Regions from separate parts of the Streptomyces sp. NBC_00989 genome, predicted to be linked through region 1. Evidence: riboswitches for the same ligand, from Rfam matches in the RefSeq annotation. Region 1 holds a riboswitch; the other holds the start of a gene.
What was found. Region 1 has a riboswitch for cobalamin ahead of cobN (cobaltochelatase subunit CobN). Riboswitches for the same ligand answer to the same signal wherever they lie in the genome.
Positions count from the first base shown of each region.

Region 2: linked by a shared signal. The riboswitch ahead of OG714_RS18275 (ribonucleoside-diphosphate reductase subunit alpha) and the one ahead of cobN (cobaltochelatase subunit CobN) in region 1 are both predicted to bind cobalamin.

Region 1 covers NZ_CP108728.1:9,884,401-9,889,906, reverse strand. Annotated here, with positions in the region: gene cobN (cobaltochelatase subunit CobN) at 1-1,932, opposite strand, end outside; cobalamin riboswitch at 1,963-2,109, opposite strand; gene cobG (precorrin-3B synthase) at 2,164-3,459, shown strand; gene OG714_RS44490 (precorrin-8X methylmutase) at 3,471-4,133, shown strand; gene OG714_RS44485 (precorrin-2 C(20)-methyltransferase) at 4,130-5,506, shown strand, end outside.
Region 2 covers NZ_CP108728.1:4,251,408-4,256,913, reverse strand. Annotated here, with positions in the region: gene OG714_RS18280 (ribonucleotide-diphosphate reductase subunit beta) at 1-1,002, opposite strand, end outside; gene OG714_RS18275 (ribonucleoside-diphosphate reductase subunit alpha) at 1,002-3,440, opposite strand; cobalamin riboswitch at 3,565-3,696, opposite strand; gene OG714_RS18270 (GNAT family N-acetyltransferase) at 3,742-4,248, opposite strand; gene mctP (monocarboxylate uptake permease MctP) at 4,380-5,506, opposite strand, start outside.

The DNA of each region.
Region 1 (5,506 bases):
GAAGCCGTCGTCGTCGGGGCGGTCAGCGAGGCCGAGGTCGTGGTCGAGTTTCGCGGCCTGGATGAGGGTCCAGATCTGGGCGCGGATCGCGGGGAGTTTCGCCGGGTCCATGGCGGCGATCTGGGCGTGCTCGTCGAGGAGTTGCTCCAGGCGCGCGATGTCGCCGTAGGAGTCGGCACGGGCCATGGGCGGGATGAGGTGGTCGACGAGGGTGGCGTGCACGCGGCGCTTGGCCTGGGTGCCCTCGCCGGGGTCGTTGACCAGGAAGGGGTAGACCAGCGGGAGGTCGCCGAGGGTCGCGTCGGGACCGCAGGCGGCGGACAGGCCGGCGTTCTTGCCGGGCAGCCACTCCAGGTTGCCGTGCTTGCCGAGGTGGATCATCGCGTCGGCGCCGAATCCGCCCTCCGACCGCGCGGCGGCGATCCAGCGGTAGGCGGCCAAGTAGTGGTGGGAGGGCGGCAGATCGGGGTCGTGGTAGATCGCGATCGGGTTCTCACCGAAGCCGCGCGGCGGCTGGATGAGGATGAGCAGATTACCGAAACGGAGGGCGGCCAGGACGATGTCGCCCTCCGGGTTGCGGCTGCGGTCGACGAACATCTCGCCCGGTGCCGGGCCCCAGTGCTCCTCGACGGCGGCCCGCAGCTTTTCGGGGAGCGTGGCGTACCAGCGCCTGTAGTCGGCGGCCGTGACGCGGACCGGATTGCGGGCCAGCTGCTCCTCGGTCAGCCAGTCCTGGTCGTGACCACCCGCGTCGATGAGCGCGCGGATCAGCTCGTCGCCGTCGCCGGAGACCAGGCCGGGGATGTCCTGTGCCGGGCCGAAGTCGTAGCCCTCGGCCCGGAGTCGGCGCAGCAGCGCCACCGCGCTGGCCGGGGTGTCGAGGCCGACCGCGTTGCCGATACGGGAGTGCTTGGTCGGGTAGGCGGAGAGGACGAGCGCGAGGCGCTTGCCGGCGTTCGGGATGTGGCGAAGTCGGGCGTGGCGTACGGCGATTCCGGCGACGCGGGCCGCGCGCTCGGGGTCGGCGACATAGGCCGGGAGTCCGTCGGCGTCGATCTCCTTGAAGGAGAAGGGGACGGTGATGAGGCGGCCGTCGAACTCCGGTACGGCGATCTGGCTCGCGGCGTCGAGCGGGGAGACACCGTCGTCGTTCGCGTCCCAGTCGGCGCGGGAGGAGGCGAGGCAGAGCGCCTGGAGGATCGGCACGTCGAGGCCGGTCAGGGCGCCCGCGTCCCAGGACTCGTCGTCACCGCCCGCCGACGCCTCGGCCGGCTTCGTACCGCCCGCCGCGAGGACCGTCGTCACGATCGCGTCGGCCGCCCGCAGTTCGTCGATCAGCTCGGGTTCGGGGGCCCGGAGCGAGGCGACGTACAGCGGGAGCGCCCGGCCGCCCGCCACCTCCACGGCGTCGCACAGGGCGGCGATGAAGGCGGTGTTCCCGCTCATGTGGTGGGCGCGGTAGTAGAGCACGGCGATGGTCGGGCCATCCGGCGTGCGCGCCGTGCGCTCCAGTGGACCCCAGGTCGGGGCGGGCGCGGGCGCCTCGAAGCCGTGGCCGGTCAGCAGGACCGTGTCCGACAGGAACCGGGCGAGCTGGGCGAGGTTGGCCGGGCCGCCGTGCGCGAGGTAGGCGTGGGCCTCGGCGGCGATGCCAATGGGGACCGTGGAGGCGGCCATCAGCTGGGCGTCGGGGGCCTGTTCACCGGTGAGGACGACGACCGGGCGGCCGTCCGCGAGGAGCAGATCGAGGCCGTCCTGCCAGGCGCGCAGGCCGCCGAGGAGGCGTACGACGACCAGGTCCACGCCGTCGAGCAGGGACGGGAGTTCGTCGAGGGCGAGGCGGGAGGGATTGGCGAACCTGTACGGCACCGGGCCGTCGGCAGCGCGGGCGCTGAGCAGGTCGGTGTCGGACGTCGACAGCAGCAGGATCATGCTTCGTCGGCCTTCCTCGGGGTGTCCGCGCCCCGGGCGGTGTCTGACGGCGGGAGTTCCTGGCTCACCCGACCCTCTCGGGGCGGATTCACAGTGGCGGGACCGCGCCGGATTCGCACCGGGCTTCCTCCCCTGTCGCCGTCGTGGCGATGGCGGACCGGATGATCCACCACGGAGCATAGTAAGGGTCACCGGAAGAGGGCGGGGCATACATTCGATGTGATCGTGGGTATGCTCGCCGCCATGTCCACGGCTGCTCTCCATCCGTCGTCCCAGGCCACAGCGGTCTCACGGGACCGCGGCGACGCCTGCCCGGGGTCGCTGCGGCTGCACTTCGCGGACGACGGCGCACTGGCCCGTATCCGTGTTCCCGGTGGCGTGCTGACCGTCCGGCAGGCGGAGGCGCTCTCCGACGCGGCGGAGCGGCTGGGCGACGGCGAGCTGCACCTCACCTCGCGCGGCAACGTGCAACTGCGGGGGCTGGGCGAGGGATGCGGCACGGAGCTGGCCGGACTGCTGGACGCGGCCGGACTGCTCCCCTCGCACGGCCACGAACGGATTCGCAACATCGTCGCCTCGCCCTTGTCCGGTCTCGACGGGGGCGGCCTACGAGACGTACAGGACTGGCTGGCGGGCCTGGACGCCGAGTTGTGCGCGAGCGAGGCGGCGCAGGCACTGTCGGGACGCTTCCTGTTCGCAGTCGACGACGGACGCGGAGACGTGGCCGGACTCGGTGCCGACGTGACGCTGCGGGCGACGGCCGACGACGGTGCTCAGCTCGGTCTCGGCGCAGCCGACGAGACGCTGCGCATATCCGCCAAGGACGCTCCCCGCGCCGCCCTGATCGCCGCGGCGGTGTTCCTGGAAGCGGCACGGGCGAGCGGGACGCGCGCCTGGCGGGTGACCGAACTCCCGGTTGCGGACGACGAGTTGATCCGCCTGGTCGGTCGCCGCCTGGATACCGAGGGCATCGCCCACGAACGGCGGCCGCGGGAGGCCGCCCGTACGGACGGTCCGCGTCCGGGAGTTGTCGGCGAGGCCCTGTCGGTGCACGTCCCCCTGGGCCGTCTCTCGGCCCTCCCCTGGCGGGAGTTGGCGTCCGTCGCCACCGGTGAGGTGCGTCTGACACCGTGGCGCGGCGTCGTCCTTCCCACGCCGGGCATGACCACCGCGCAGGCGGGCGAGTCGCTCACCCGCCTTGCCGCCACCGGCCTCGTCACGGACCCGGACTCCCCCTGGCTGCGCGTCGGCGCCTGCGTCGGCCGGCCCGGATGCGCCAAGTCCCATGCCGACGTACGGACGGACGCGGCCAACACCCGCGTCGCGGCCAGTGGGCAGAGCCTGCCCCTGTACTGGTCCGGCTGCGAGCGCCGCTGCGGGCACCCCAGGGGCGACCGGATCGACGTGGTCGCAGCCCCCGGTGGCGGCTACCGGCTCGCCACCGCCGTAGCGGGACAGGAATCCCGCACCGCCGACATGAACACCCCCTTCCGACTCGCCACCGCCCTGGCGGCGATCACCTCATGAGCCCGAGCCGTATGACGACCGAGAGCAGCGAGAAGAACACCGTGACCACGTACGTCTACGAGAAGGACGGCGCGGCCATCTACCGCCAGTCCTTCGCCACCATCCGCGCGGAGGCGGACCTCGCGGGCCTGTCCGCCGACGTCAGCCAGGTCGCGGTCCGGATGATCCACGCCTGCGGGATGGTCGACCTCGTACGCGACCTCGCCTACACGCCCGGCGTGGTGGCGTGCGCCCGCGAGGCCCTGCGCGCGGGCGCGCCGATCTTCACGGACGTCCAGATGGTGGCCAGCGGCGTGACCCGCAAGCGGCTGCCGGCAGGCAACGACGTGCTCTGCACACTCTCAGACCCGGCCGTCCCGGACCTGGCGGCCGAGCTGGGCACCACGCGCAGTGCCGCCGCCCTGGAGTTGTGGCGGGACCGGCTGGAGGGTGCCGTGGTCGCCGTCGGCAACGCGCCCACCGCCCTCTTCCGCCTCCTGGAGATGATCGAGGAGGGCGCGCCCCGGCCCGCCGCCGTCATCGGCGTCCCGGTCGGCTTCGTCGGTGCCGCCGAGTCCAAGGAGGCCCTCGCCGCGCACCCGTCCGGCCTGGAACACCTCGTCGTACGGGGCCGTCGCGGTGGCAGCGCCATCGCCGCCGCCGCGCTCAACGCGATCGCGAGCGAGGAAGAGTGAGCGGCAAGCTGTACGGGGTCGGGCTCGGCCCGGGAGACCCGTCCCTGATGACCGTACGGGCCGTCGAGGTCATCGCCGAGGCGGACGTGATCGCCTACCACAGCGCCCGGCACGGCCGGTCCATCGCCCGCTCCATCGCGGCCGGGCACCTTCGTGCCGACCACATCGAGGAGCCGCTGGTCTACCCGGTCACGACCGAGACCACCGACCACCCCGGCGGCTACCAGGGCGCCATGGAGGAGTTCTACGCCGAGGCGTCCGCCCGGCTCGCCGTGCACCTGGACGCGGGTCGGACCGTCGCGGTCCTCGCCGAGGGCGACCCGCTCTTCTACGGCTCCTACATGCACATGCACAAGCGGCTCACCGACCGCTACGACACCGAGGTCATCCCTGGTGTCACCTCCGTGTCCGCCGCCGCGGCCCGGCTCGGTACCCCGCTCGCCGAGGGCGAGGAGATACTGACCATCCTGCCGGGCACCCTGCCCGAGGAGGAGCTGACCGCCCGCCTCGCCTCGACGGACGCGGCCGTGGTCATGAAACTGGGGCGCACCTTCCCCAAGGTGCGGCGCGCGCTGGAGAGTTCGGGGCGACTGGCCGAGGCCCGGTACGTCGAGCGCGCCACCATGGCCGGGGAGCGGGTGGCCGAACTGGCCGACGTGGACGCGGAGTCGGTGCCGTACTTCTCAGTGGCCGTACTGCCCAGCCAGGTCGGCTCCGAGCGGCCCGTGCGGGAGCAGGGTGAGGTCGTGGTGGTCGGGACCGGGCCCGCCGGTCCCCTGTGGCTCACCCCCGAGACGCGGGGCGCGCTCGCCTCCGCCGACGATCTGATCGGCTACACCACCTACCTGGGCCGGGTGCCCGTACGTCCCGGCCAGGCGCGGCACGGCTCGGACAACCGCGTCGAGTCCGAGCGGGCGGAGTTCGCGCTCCAACTGGCCCAGCGGGGGCGGCGGGTGGCCGTCGTCTCCGGCGGCGACCCGGGCGTCTTCGCGATGGCCACCGCCGTCCTGGAGGTCGCCGCGCAGAAGGAGTACGAGCACGTCCCGGTACGGGTACTGCCGGGCGTGACCGCCGCCAACGCCGCCGCCGCGCGCGCCGGCGCCCCGCTCGGCCACGACTACGCCACCATCTCCCTCTCCGACCGGCTCAAGCCGTGGGAGGTCATCGCCGCGCGGCTGCGCGCGGCGGCCTCGGCGGATCTGGTGCTGGCGCTGTACAACCCCGGTTCACGCAGCCGCACTTGGCAGGTGGGCAAGGCGCGCGATCTGCTCCTGGAGCACCGGGCGGCGGAGACTCCGGTCGTGGTCGCGCGGGACGTGGGCGGCTCCGGCGAGCGCGTGCGGATCGTGCGGCTGGCCGAACTGGACCCGGCC
Region 2 (5,506 bases), 5.6 Mb from region 1:
GTCCAGGTCGACCGTGCCCTCCACCGCGACCTGGTACGCCGACGGGCGGCGCTCGAAGAAGTTGGTCAGCTCCTGGACGCCCTGCAACTCCATGAAGGAGAAGGGGTTCTCGGAGCCGTAGACCGGGGCGAAGCCCAGTCGCTGGAGGCGCTGGTCCGCGACGCACTCCAGGTACTGGCGCATCGAGTCCGTGTTCATGCCCGGCAGACCCTCACCGCACAGGTCGCGCCCGAACTGCAGCTCCGCCTCGACGGCTTCGCGCAGCATGTCGGTCACCTCCTGCTGGAGCTGGTCGTCGAAGAGCTCCGGCTCCTCCTTGCGGACGGTGTCGACCACCTCGAAGGCGAAGCTCATGTGCATGGTCTCGTCGCGGAACACCCAGTTGGTGCCGGTGGCGAGGCCGTGCAGGAGACCCCGGCTGCGGAACCAGTAGACGTACGCGAACGCGCCGTAGAAGAACAGCCCCTCGATGCACGCGGCGAAGCAGATCAGGTTGAGGAGGAAGCGGCGGCGGTCGGCCTGGGTCTGGAGGCTGTCCAGCTTCTCGACCTCGTTGATCCACTTGAAGCAGAACTCGGCCTTCTCGCGGATGGAGGGGATGTTCTCCACCGCGTCGAAGGCGGCCGCCCTGTCCTCCGGGTCGGGGAGGTAGGTGTCCAGGAGGGTCAGATAGAACTGGACGTGCACCGCCTCCTCGAAGAGCTGACGGCTCAAGTACAGCCGCGCCTCGGGGGAGTTGATGTGCTTGTACAGCGTCAGCACGAGGTTGTTCGCCACGATCGAGTCGCCCGTCGCGAAGAACGCGACCAGCCGGCCGATCATGTGCTGCTCACCCGGCGTCAGCTTCGCGAGGTCGGCGACGTCCGAGTGGAGGTCGACCTCCTCGACGGTCCAGGTGTTCTTGATCGCGTCCCGGTAGCGCTCGTAGAAGTCCGGGTAGCGCATGGGGCGGAGGGTCAGCTCGAAGCCCGGGTCGAGGAGGTTCTTGGCTTCGGTCGTCATTACTGGCAGGCCTCGCAGGACTCGGGGTTCTCAAGGGAGCAGGCGACCGCGTCTTCGTCGGGGGTCAACTGCTGTACGGGGATGGGGGTTTGAGCCTGGGCCTGGGCCGCGCGGGCGATGCGGGTCGCCGGGCGGGAGCGCAGGTAGTACGTCGTCTTCAGGCCCTGCTTCCAGGCGTACGCGTACATCGAGGAGAGCTTGCCGATCGTCGGCGTCTCCAGGAACAGGTTCAGGGACTGGGACTGGTCCAGGTACGGGGTGCGGGCGGCGGCCATGTCGATCAGGCCGCGCTGCGGGATCTCCCACGCCGTGCGGTACAGGGCGCGGACCTCGGCCGGGATCCAACTGAAGCCCTGCACCGAGCCGTTGGCCTCGCGCAGCGCCTCACGGGTGCGGGCGTCCCACACGCCGAGCTGCTTCAGCTCGTTCACCAGGTACGAGTTGACCTGGAGGAACTCGCCGGACAGCGTCTCGCGCTTGAACAGGTTCGAGACCTGCGGCTCGATGCACTCGTACACGCCCGCGATGGACGCGATGGTGGCCGTGGGGGCGATCGCCAGCAACAGGCTGTTGCGCATGCCGACTTGGGCGATACGTTCCCGCAGGGCCGTCCAGCGCTCGGGCCAGGTCAGCTCCACGTCGTAGTGGTCGGGGTGCAGCACACCCTTCGCCGTACGGGTCTTCTCCCAGGCCGGCAGCGGGCCGTTGCGCTCGGCGAGCTCGGCCGAGGCCTCGTACGCGGCGAGCATGATGCGCTCGGCGATACGCGTCGAAAGTGCCTGCGCCTGCGGGGAGTCGAAGGGGACGCGGAGTTTGAAGAAGACGTCCTGGAGGCCCATCGCGCCCAGGCCGACCGGGCGCCAGCGGGCGTTGGAACGGCCCGCCTGCTCGGTCGGGTAGAAGTTGATGTCCACGACACGGTCGAGGAAGGTGACGGCGGTCCGGACCGTCTCGTCCAGCCGCTCCCAGTCGATGTCACCGTCGACCACGAACGCTCCCAGGTTCACCGAACCGAGGTTGCAGACCGCCGTCTCGCCGTCGTCCGTGACCTCCAGGATCTCCGTGCAGAGGTTCGAGGAGTGGACCGTGTGGCCCGGCTCGGCGGTCTGGTTGGCGGTGCGGTTGGCCGCGTCCTTGAAGGTCATCCAGCCGTTGCCGGTCTGCGCGAGGGTGCGCATCATGCGGCCGTAGAGGTCACGGGCCGGGATGGTCTTCTTGGCCAGCCCCTGCGCCTCGGCCTTGCGGTACGCGGCGTCGAACTCGTCGCCCCACAGGTCGACCAGCTCGGGCACGTCGGCGGGGGAGAACAGCGACCAGTCGCCGTTCTCGTTCACCCGGCGCATGAACTCGTCCGGGATCCAGTGCGCCAGGTTCAGGTTGTGCGTACGACGGGCGTCCTCACCCGTGTTGTCCCGCAGCTCCAGGAACTCCTCGATGTCGGAGTGCCAGGTCTCCAGGTACACCGCGGCGGCACCCTTGCGCCGGCCGCCCTGGTTCACCGCGGCGACCGAGGCGTCCAGCGTCTTCAGGAACGGGACGATGCCGTTGGAGTGCCCGTTCGTCCCCCGGATCAGCGAACCGCGGCTGCGGATGCGGGAGTACGACAGACCGATGCCGCCGGCGTGCTTCGAGAGGCGGGCGACCTGGTGGTACCGGTCGTAGATGGAGTCCAGCTCGTCCAGCGGGGAGTCGAGGAGGTAGCAGGACGACATCTGGGGGTGCCGGGTGCCGGAGTTGAAGAGGGTGGGGGAGGACGGGAGGTAGTCCAGGCGGCTCATCAGGCGGTAGAGCGCGGCCACTTCGTCCAGGGCACGGGTCGAGTCGTCTTCCGCGAGACCGGCGGCCACGCGCAGCATGAAGTGCTGGGGGGTCTCGATGACCTTGCGGGTGATCGGGTGCCGCAGGAGGTAACGGCTGTACAGCGTCCGGAGCCCGAAGTAGCCGAAGCGGTCGTCGGCCTCCGTGTCGATCAGCGCGTCCAGGCGGGCCGCGTGCAGCGTCGCGAACTCGGCGGTGCGGTCCGCGATGAGGCCCTCGCGGTGGCCCACGGCGACGGACTCGGTGAACGTCGTGACGCCCTGGGAGGCGGCCTCGGCGGCGATGCCGACCGTCAGCAGCCGGGCGGCCAGCCGGGAGTAGACCGGGTCCTCGGAGATGAGACCGGCGGCCGCCTCCGTGGCCAGCTCGCGCAGTTCCGCCACGTCCGCGTGCGCGGACCGGCCGCGCAACGTGGCGGCGGCGACCCGGCCCGGGTCGGCGTCGGGGAGGTCGGCGGTCAGCTCGGTCAGGGTCCGCAGGATCGCGGTACCCGGGCCGTCGGCTCCGGGAACGGTAGCTCCGGGAACGGCCGTACCGGGAACGTCGGTTCCGGTCGCGGTCGCCACGATCGCCTTGTTCACCTGGGTCGCTGATGCCGGCTCTGCTGGCGCGATGGTCACGGTGGGGCTCTCCCTCGCTCGGCACGGGGCCTCGCCGAGGGCAGGCGGCAGTACACGAGCGCACGGGGCGTCGCGTCCACCGGCCCACTCCACGAGGCCCGGACGTCATGCGCCCTGGCCGGGTGGCCGGACGCGAGCTGTCGGCAGGTCCTCGGACTGACCATGCGTGCATATGCACGTAAGTACACCGTTGCGGGACAGTTCCGGATTCGCACCGGATTCCCCTGCGGCGACAGCGAGCATGAGCATACATCTTGTGCTCGCCTGTCACGCCACCACCAGATGTTGTGTCGCGGTGGTTTCAGAGTGTCAGCTTGTAGGTGAGCAGAGTGAGATCGTCCAGGTGTGGCACGGGGTTCCAGTCGCGGTCGGGGGTGCGGACGAAACCCAGGCGTTCGTAGATGCGGTGGGCCGCGTGCATCGAGCTCTGGGTCGACAGGACCACGGCCTCGCAGCCCTCGGTGGCTCGGGCGCGGTCGATGCAGGCGCGGACCAGGGCCTCGCCGGCGCCTCGGCCGCGGGCGGTGCGGGCGATCGCCAGTGCGCGGATCTCTGTCTCGCCGGTTGTCGCGATGTCGGCGACGGGGCCGGGGCCGGGGACGAAGGTGACTCCGCCGAGGAGGTGTTCGCCGTCCACCGCGACGAGGACCTCGGCGGCTGCGGCTCGGCTTGCCACGTCCTTCAGTACGGGGAGGTAGGGGTCGTCGTCGCCGTAGTCGAGGAGGCCGTCCTGTAGGTAGGCCTGTGCTGTGATGTTGCCGAGGTCTTCGTATTCGGTGGGGATTGCTCGGCGGATGAGGATGTCCATGGGGGTGAGTGTGTACGACAGCGGGCCGCCGAGTGACTTGCTTTTCGGTGGCCCGCTGCGGGTTCGTCGTGGCTGGGCGCGCCCACGCGGCGGAGCCGCAAATCGATACAGCCCCGCGCCCCTGGGTGGGCTCAGTGGGCGGCGCCAGCAGTCGCCGGAGGCAGCTCCACCTCTACGCCCGGGTCGCCTGCGTCTGCCGTGTAGTCGGCGGGGCTGGTCTCGTCGATGCCCTCGGGGGCCTTGAACGCCTTCAGGGCGAACGTGAGGACCACCGTGACCACGACGTTCAGGACGAACGCCGTCAGGCCGATGTAGCCGATCTCGCCGATGCCGGGGATCTCCTTGGACGAGCCGCCGAAGTGGTCCTGGGTCGGGGAGGCCACGCCGTACGCGGCGAGGGTGCCGTAGATCATGCCGACCGCCCAGCCGGCGAGGAGGGCCCAGCGGTGGGGCCAGCGGGTGAAGAGGCCGCCCACCAGGGACGGGAAGGTCTGGAGGATCCAGATGCCGCCCAGGAGCTGGAAGTTGATGGCGACCGTCTTGTCCATCGTCAGGACGAAGGCGAGGGCGCCGACCTTCACCAGGAGCGAGACGATCTTGGAGACCTTTGTCTCCTGGGCCGGGGTCGCGTCCGGTTTGATGAAGTCCTTGTAGATGTTGCGGGTGAAGAGGTTCGCCGCCGCGATGGACATGATGGCCGCCGGGACGAGGGCGCCGATGCCGATCGCCGCGAAGGCCACGCCCGCGAACCAGTCCGGGAACATGTTCTCGAACAGCTGCGGGATCGCCAGTTGGCCGTTGGTGACCTTGACGCCCGCCGCGATCGCCATGAAGCCGAGCAGCGCCAGCAGGCCCAGCATCAGTGAATACAGGGGCAGGATCGTGGTGTTGCGGCGGATCACGTTGCGGCTCTTGGAGGACAGGGTCGCCGTGATCGAGTGGGGGTACATGAACAACGCCAGTGCCGAGCCCAACGCCAGTGTGGCGTACGTCCATTGGCCCGCCGGTGCGGGGACGAGTCCGCCCGCTCCCGCCGCCTTGAACTTGGCGCCCGCCGCGCTGAAGATGTCGTCGAAGCCGCCGAGCTTGATCGGGATGTAGATGATCGCCACCGTGATGACCAGGTAGATCAGCCCGTCCTTCACGAACGCGATCAGCGCGGGGGCGCGGAGGCCGGACGAGTAGGTGTACGCGGCCAGCACGGCGAACGCGATCAGCAGCGGCAGGTCCTTCACGAACCAGTTGGAGCTCGCGCTGC